DNA from 2 places in the Mucilaginibacter sp. A5337 genome. Region 2 is predicted to be linked to the other one. Evidence: riboswitches for the same ligand, from Rfam matches in the RefSeq annotation. Region 2 holds a riboswitch; the other holds the start of a gene.
The links. A riboswitch is a leader RNA that binds a small molecule or an ion and turns the genes downstream of it on or off. The one in region 2 is predicted to bind S-adenosylmethionine.
Positions count from the first base shown of each region.

Region 1: linked by a shared signal. The riboswitch ahead of AC59JO_RS07645 (O-acetylhomoserine aminocarboxypropyltransferase/cysteine synthase family protein) and the one ahead of AC59JO_RS20200 (peroxiredoxin family protein) in region 2 are both predicted to bind S-adenosylmethionine.

Region 1 is NZ_JCAWEC010000002.1:670,985-675,187, forward strand. It holds gene AC59JO_RS07635 (homoserine dehydrogenase) at 1-159, opposite strand, end outside; gene AC59JO_RS07640 (homoserine O-acetyltransferase family protein) at 159-1,214, opposite strand; gene AC59JO_RS07645 (O-acetylhomoserine aminocarboxypropyltransferase/cysteine synthase family protein) at 1,304-2,623, opposite strand; SAM riboswitch class I at 2,868-2,978, opposite strand; gene AC59JO_RS07650 (hypothetical protein) at 3,104-4,203, shown strand, end outside.
Region 2 is NZ_JCAWEC010000005.1:714,808-719,010, forward strand. It holds gene AC59JO_RS20185 (family 2A encapsulin nanocompartment shell protein) at 1-795, opposite strand, end outside; SAM riboswitch class I at 941-1,049, shown strand; gene AC59JO_RS20190 (protein-disulfide reductase DsbD domain-containing protein) at 1,247-1,693, shown strand; gene AC59JO_RS20195 (hypothetical protein) at 1,836-2,024, shown strand; SAM riboswitch class I at 2,124-2,235, shown strand; gene AC59JO_RS20200 (peroxiredoxin family protein) at 2,458-3,777, shown strand; gene AC59JO_RS20205 (peroxiredoxin family protein) at 3,809-4,203, shown strand, end outside.

The DNA.
Region 1 (4,203 bases), on a different contig from region 2:
GGTAGTAAATAAATGCGCCGGTAAAGAACGTTTTTTATTTGGATCCTTAATAGCAAACTTTACTATCTCGATATTTAAATGCTTTGTTTTGATGATATCATATAGGCCCTGGCCTACAACTCCAAATCCGAAGAGGCCGATATTTAACTTTTTACTCATTACGCTGTACGTTGCAGTTCTATAATTTTTCCTTTTACATCCGTTTTAAAAAACGATGTAAATATGTTTGTTAATGCTTCTGTTTCAATTAAAAATCCGTCGTGCCCATAAAACGAATCCAGTTCGGCAAAGGCTGCTTTAGGGATATGTCTGAACAGATATTGCTGCTCTTCAATAGGGAATAACACATCAGATGAGATCCCGATAACCAATGTTTTTGCCTTAATCAGGCTTAATGCTTTATCAACCCCGTTACGGCCGCGGCCTACATTGTGCGAGTCCATCACTTTTGTTAAATACCAATAGCTATAGGCATTATAACGGTTTACCAATTTCTCGCCCTGATAATTTTGGTATGATGATGAGCGGAATCCGTCCTTAACGTCATCACTTTCTTCCTGTTGGGTAATGCCGTAGGTTTTATAAGTACGATAACTTAGCAGCGCGATACTGCGGGCTGCTTTTAAGCCTTTTTGGCCGCCTTCCGGTGTATTGCCATAAAAAGTACGGTCGGCACTAATGGCTAAACGTTGCGACTCGTTAAAAGCTATGCCCCAAGGCGAGTGCTTGGCATTGGTTGCTATCAGGATAAGGTTTTTAATCCGCTCCGGCTCAATAATAGCCCATTCCATAGCCTGCTGACCACCCAATGAACCACCAATCAATACACTGATATTATTGATGTTCAAATGCTGGGCAAGCAACTGGTGCGCTTTAACCATATCCCGTGTAGTAAACTGGGGATAGGAAAGATAATAAGGCTGGCCGGTAACCGGGTTAATGCTCAGCGGACTTGTAGTACCATAAGGAGAACCCAAAATATTGGCGCAAACTATAAAGTGCTCTTCCGGGTTAAAAAAATAACCCTCACCAATAAGCCCTTTCCACCAGTCAAACACGTCGCTATTAGCAGTAAGCGCATGGCAAACCCAAACAACGTTATTTTTTTCTTTATTTAACCGGCCATAAGTATGAAAGCCTATCTCTAAACCTTCAATTGTGCGGCCCGATTCAAATTCAAAAGTATCAGTGTATTTAAATATCTCTGCGTTCATTCTGTTATTTGTTATTTCAGGTGCAACCGGTATTTCCGGCTGCAACCTGCAATAACGTTTACTATATCACTTAAAAAAACTATACATTGTTAAACTAACTCACCCTCGCTTTGCTTAATTTTTGCAAAAGCCTGTTCAAAATCGGCTTTAATATCATCAATATGTTCAATACCAACAGCCACACGTAATGAAGCAGGTGTAACACCGGCAGCTAATTGTTCTTCGTCAGATAATTGCTGATGCGTGGTTGCCGATGGTTGGATGATGAGTGTTTTTGCATCGCCAACATTGGCCAAATGACTTACCAGTTTAAGGTTATTGATCAACCGGCTGGCCTGCTCTTTATTACCCTTGATCTCGAACGACAATACACCGCCAAAACCGTTCTTTAAATATTTTTTAGCCAGGTCATGGTATGGCGATGATTCCAGTCCCGGATAATTTACGCTTGCCACCTGCGGGTGCTGCTCCAACCATTTAGCTAATTGCAGGGCATTGTCAACATGGCGCTGTACACGTAATGAAAGTGTTTCCAGTCCCTGTATATTCAACCATGAATTAAATGGAGCTTGTGACGGGCCGAAATCCCTCAAGCCCTCAACACGTGCACGAATAATAAACTGGATATTACCAAACGGCCCACCGATGCCAAAAACATCGTTAAAGATCAGGCCATGATAACCTTCAGACGGTTCGGTAAATTGAGGGAATTTGCCATTGCCCCAATTGTAATTGCCGGCATCAATAATAACGCCGCCAATACTTGTACCATGCCCGCCAATCCATTTAGTGGTTGACTCAACAACCACGTTGGCACCATGCTCAATAGGGCGGAAGAGGTAACCACCCGCACCAAAAGTATTATCAACAATCAGCGGCAGATCATGTTTTTTGGCAACTTCGCTAACCTTTTCAAAATCAGCAATGGTAAAACCCGGGTTGCCGATGGTTTCCAGGAAAATAGCTTTTGTTTTATCGTCAATAAGCGCCTCGATATTAGCTGCTGTATCGTCTTTAGCAAAACGCACATCAATACCCAAACGTTTAAATGCTACTTTAAACTGGTTATAAGTACCGCCGTACAGGAAAGGGGAGGTAACAAAGTTATCACCCACCTGCAATATATTATTCAGGGCAAGGAATTGCGAGGCCTGGCCTGATCCTGTAGCCAGCGCAGCCACACCGCCCTCTAAAGCCGCGATGCGTTTCTCAAACACATCGGTTGTAGGGTTCATGATGCGGGTATAGATGTTACCAAACTCCTTTAATGCAAATAAGTTTGCGCCATGCTCGGCACTGTTAAATACGTAAGAAGTGGTTTGGTAAATGGGCACTGCGCGTGAACCTGTTGTTGGATCAACTTCCTGACCGGCATGTAATTGTAAGGTTTCGAATTTTAAGGCAGACATAGTTGTAAATTTTTAAATGTGTTTAATTTAGATTTTTAATGTTAAGATGGATTTAGTATGCCGGTTAAGATAACCGGTTAACCACACACGCGTTTTTCAGAGAGATGAAAAAGAGCGTGTTAAGCATCAACAGCAGCAACACATACAAATACAGCCAATAGGGGAGCCAATATATTGTACGTTACCGTTTGCGGTGTAAAAAGTGTTGCGTTGCGTAAATTTAATTAAACTTTTCATGGTTATAAATTTATATTCCCCGGTGTTATTTGCCGGGACAGGAATTGGCACCTTCTTCAACATTGAAGGGTTGCCAGCGGGTCATTGAGCCTGATCTCTCGCCGCTTCTTTATAAATCAAAACCCGAACTACGTGCGGAGTATTGATCGACCTTGGTATTGCTACCAAATAATGTTGCGAATATAAGGGATTATGGGATAATGCACCAAATTTTATTTTCGAAAGCTGCATTTATTAATACAAATGAAAACTTTATACCTTAGCAGATATTTTTTATGCCTATCCCTTATGCAGGAAACTATGCTTCGAAAATCATTTATAATCGTTCTGTTTTTATCTATTTTTTATACAGAGGGTTTTGCGCAAATAGATAATTCTACTCTTTCGAAAAAAGTAATTGTAAATAATATCTGTTTGTGTCAAACTACAATTGCTGATTTAAAAAAGTCAGATTCGGACTTGAAAGACACGGTGCTTGAAGAAATGGATTTGAACGCCGTTTGTGTCGGAAATGATCCGAGATATATCGCAGGTAGCGGATATTCAACGTCAAAATATCCTGGAATGATATTCCAGCAAGATCAAAAAAATGACCTTATCAGCAAAATCAGGCTGACTAAAGCATTTGCTGGAAAACTACCTGACGGAAAGGAAATTGATCTTAGTAAGTTATTACTTAAGGACTTGTTTAAACTATATCCTGCATTTAAGGAGCAATGGTACACGAGAGGCTGTTCTGATTATTGGAATTTCTCTAACGACACTATTTCTTTTTATGTTAAGATAGATTCGGCCAAAAAATCAGTATTCCCGATAGATGAAGCGTATTATATGGATAAGCCTGTGGAAGCAGCTGATTTAATATTGTCTTGTCACGGGGCAGTAAAGGAAGATACTCAACAGTATGTTACAGGTGAGACTGAAAACAACGAACCTGTATATTTTATTGACAGTGTGCGCGTAACCGGGGAAGGCCTAAACAAGTTAAATAGTAATGATGTAGCCACGGTTTCTGTTTACAGGGGTGCAAACGCAATAATAAAATATGGCCGCGAAGCGAAATATGGACTAATTTATATAGAAACTAAAAAATTTGATATTCACCGGTTTCAAAACTATTTTAAATCGAAATCTGCTGATTACACCAGGCTAATTTCCACACCAGCAAACGCCCCCAAGATCCAATACATTCTTAATAAAAAGGTACTGACCAATAATTACGAAGGTAATTTAGCTGGGATAAATGATAAAATATTCAAGGGGCTCATAATTATAAACAAGCGTCAGCTTATGAAACAATATGGGGTCACGAATAAAGATTATGGTGTAATAATTACTGCCGA
Region 2 (4,203 bases):
GCCCATAAACCGCACTGATAAACCTGGTGATTGCTCGCCCGGTAAGCCCGGCTGGAATAGGCCAACCACGCCCTGACGGCTCTCGCCGGTGCGTAAAAGGATAATTTTAGATTTGTTGTTAACGATAGGTAATTTATCAGAAGGGATAAGCGGAATACCTCTCCAGGTAATAAACTGCGAACCAAATAAGGAAACGGTTGGCGGCGGTACACCACGGCGGGTACATTCACGACCGAAAGCAGCTATAGCCAAAGGGTGCAGCAAGAAAAACCCTGGCTCTTTCCAAACTTTGGTGATCAGCTCGTCCAAATCATCAGGGGTAGGAGGGCCAAGCCTTGTTTTTATTTTTTGAGATGGTGCTACGCTGCTCAGCAAACCATATTCGGTATTGTTGATCAGCTCGCTTTCCTGGCGTTCCTTAACGATCTCGATGGTAAGGCGCAGCTGCTCGCTGATCTGGTTGTAAGGTTTGCTGTACAGATCAGATACGCGGGTGTGTACATCTAATACTGTATTTACAGCGCTCAGGTTGTACTCGCGTGGATTTTCTTCGTAATCAACATAAGTTGACGGCAGTTCGCGCTCATCTCGGTTTGAGCAATCAACCTCCACATTATTGGCATCAACAACCTTATTTAAGCGGTAAACACCCGATTCAACAGGGATCCAGTTTAATAAATGAGTTAACCAACGCGGGGTAATGGTTGATAATTGCGGAACGGTACGGGTGGCTACGGCCAACTGCCTGGCTGCTACATCGCCAAGGGCTGTTTGTTTTGGTTTTTGATCGGGCATTTTTAGATAAATGAATAAGTATTTAAGCTGATTTGGTGGTGCTTTGTCAATGTTTAACACCTGCGTTGCAATGATAAAAAATAAATTATATAAAATCTATAGGATTTATAGATTTTATCGTATGTTTGCATCATCAGTTCTTTAACACTTATCCAGAAAAGACGGAGGGAAAGGCCCCATGAAGTCTTGGCAACCTGTACAACCAATATGTAAAAGGTGCTAATTCCTGCTCCTGTAAAGGAGAAAGATAAGATGCTACAGGTTTTACCAATATCTCCACAGCTCTTTTCCAGGTAAGTTTTATTGAAAATGAAAAACAAGAAAAGAGATGAAAACCTGCTTATACACTAAAATTTTAAAAAACTTGATCAATACCTGCTCTATAGATAATTGTTGTTGCTGATCGTTTACCTGTTAGGCTATCAACAAAAACAACATCTATCTATAACAAATGAAAAAAATCATACTTACAGCTTTAACCTCCATTATCGGCACGGTTGCTTACCCGCAGATCCTGGCACCGGTAAAATGGTCGTACGCGGCAAAGAAGGTCAATAAGGAGCAGGCTATTGTTTTTATAAAAGCAACTATTGATAAAGGCTGGCACATTTACTCGCAAAACGTAGCTGATGGCGGGCCTGTAAAAACCTCGTTCAGATTTGATAAAAGTGATGATTATATATTGAACGGCAATACATCAGAACCTAAGTCGGTTAGCAAGTACGAAAAGGCATTCAGTATGAATGTGCAGTATTTTGAGCAGTCGGTTATCTTTCAGCAAAAGGTAAAGCTTAAAAACGGGCAGGCGTCTGTTAACGGTACCCTAAATTATATGGTATGCAGTAACCAACAATGTTTGCCGCCCGAGGATGTGGAATTTAGCATCCCGGTTAAATAAAAACATTAACATAGTTTAACAGTTCATTAGCCACCAAATTGATCTGTTAAGTGTTTGCGGCCGGGTACAAACCTTGGGCATGCAACAAAAACAAATACCATGAAACCGAAATTGAGTTCTATCACTAAAGCCCGCGTACAGAATGGTGGCATCCTTTTCTGTAGTTACCATTGTTTTTAATTCGCGCAGTTTATACCGGAAATTGATCCTGAATAAGATCAACATCCTGGCTGTACTAAGTGCGTTGCTTTGCTATGGTGGTAAAACAGGCGTGTGCTGTACAGACCAGGATGTTAATCCTTTACAAGATAAGAAATTAATAAAAGTATAAATAATTAAAAATATTCTACTAAATCTATAGATTTTATTGCATTTATCATATTTATTGCTATCTTTACAGCATTCTAATTAACCCCACCATTAATTAGTTGATTTATAAAGAATAAGGGAGAGGAAGTCTCGATGATCTTATAGCAACTTTTCAGCAATGAAATAAGTGCTAAACTTTTTCCGATAGCGATTTTGCTGCCGGAATATAAATTAACTAAAAACCATGAACACATTAAAGTATCCGTATCTACACCTGCAGTCTGTCGTTATTAAGCGATGTTGCTGTTTGGTTCAGTACGCCTTTTGGTTTTAAACAAAAACCAGTCCCCTGAAATTTACTGCTCTTTTTTATTGGCATTAACCGGGCCGGGGGGATTCTTTGTGTCAAATTTTTAGCCGTGGAGCTTAATTAACAACAATTAAAACTTATAAAAATGAAAATCACAAACTACTTCTCTAAAGCTAAATTGCTTTCTGTTAGTTTTTTACTGGGAGGTGTTGCTGTAGCCTCAGCGCACGACGGCCCTAAACCAAAGTTTATTAAAGAAGGTAAATGGCGCGGCGAGTTCACGGTAAGCGAATCTAAAGTACCATTCAATTTTGAACTGAAAGGTAAAGATGCAGAGCATGCCACATTTACCCTCATTAATGGTTCACGCCGTGACGATTTCCATGTAAAATCGATCGGGCAAGATTCGGTGTATATTAAAATGAATACCTATGATGCAGCGTTGGTTGCAAAAGTGGAAGACGATGGTTCGTTAACGGGTGAATATCGCAGTCTGGTCCCCGGTTTCAGAGGCAATTCGTTACCCTTTACTGCTGAATATGGCAAAACCTACCGTTTTGTTGAACCGGGTAAAGATGTTGCCCCAACAGCCGACCTGAGCGGTAAATGGGAAATTAAAACCTACAGTAAAGAGGCCGTCCCTGCATCTATCGCCCTGCTAAAACAAAAAGGCAATAAACTTACCGGCGTGGTAATGACTGTAGTAGGTGATACCCGCGAACTGGAAGGCACCGTGCAAGGCGACGAATTTGCGTTAAGCGGTTTCACCGGCCCAAGCCCGTTTATTATTAAAGGTAAAATCAACGCTGATGGCTCATTAAGCGGCGAACAGGGTTTCGGCATCTACAAAAACCTGAAGTTCGATGCTACCAAAAAGGCCGAAGTTGAGCTGCCGGATCCTTATAAGCTTACTTTTTTGAAAGAGGGCTATAAAAAGCTTGATTTTTCTTTCCCGGGGATTGATGGTAAACAGGTATCGTTAAGCGATGATAAGTACAAAGGCAAAGTAGTTATCGTGGAGATCATCGGTACATGGTGCCCTAACTGTACAGATCAAACCGTGTTCCTGTCGCCCTGGTTCAATAAAAACCATCAGCGTGGAGTAGAAGCTATCGCTTTGGGCTTCGAACAAAAAGACAGCCTGGAGTATGCCAAATACACTTTAGGTAAGTTACGCGATAAATACGCCATCAATTACGACATCGCTTTCGGTGGTTTGGCCGATAAAAAACTGGTTTCGCAAAAGCTTCCGGCACTTAACAAATTCATCGCTTTCCCTACAACCATCATTATCGACAGAAAAGGTGATGTAAGGGAGATTTACACTGGTTACACCGGCACAGTTACCGGCAAATACCACGAAGATTACGAAAAGAAATTCAACAAACTGTTAGACGAACTGATTGCCGAACCGGCACCTGAAACAGCCGCTGTTGTTGATCAGCCTGCACATCAAGGTAAATAAGCTACTATCAACTAATCCTATAATTTATCAAATGAAAACACTCAATTTAATCACCTCATTCAAATGCCTGACGGCTGGTTTGTTGCTGGCCGGTACCGTGCACGCGGCGGACAAAAATCCGCCGGTGAAATTTATCAAAGAAGGCGTATGGCGCGGCGTGTTCACCGTGGCCGAAACCAAAGTGCCGTTCAATTTCGAGCTTAAAGGTAAAGATGCGGAGCATGCGGTATTTACGCTGCTAAATGGCTCGCGCCGTGATAATTTTCATGTAAAGCAGGTCGGCAGAGATTCGGTATTTATTAAAATGAATACTTACGACGCCGCTCTTGTGGCCAAAGTGGAAGATGACGGTACGCTAAGCGGCGAATACCGCAGCCTGGTACCGGGCTTTAGGGGCAATTCATTACCCTTCACTGCCGAGTACGG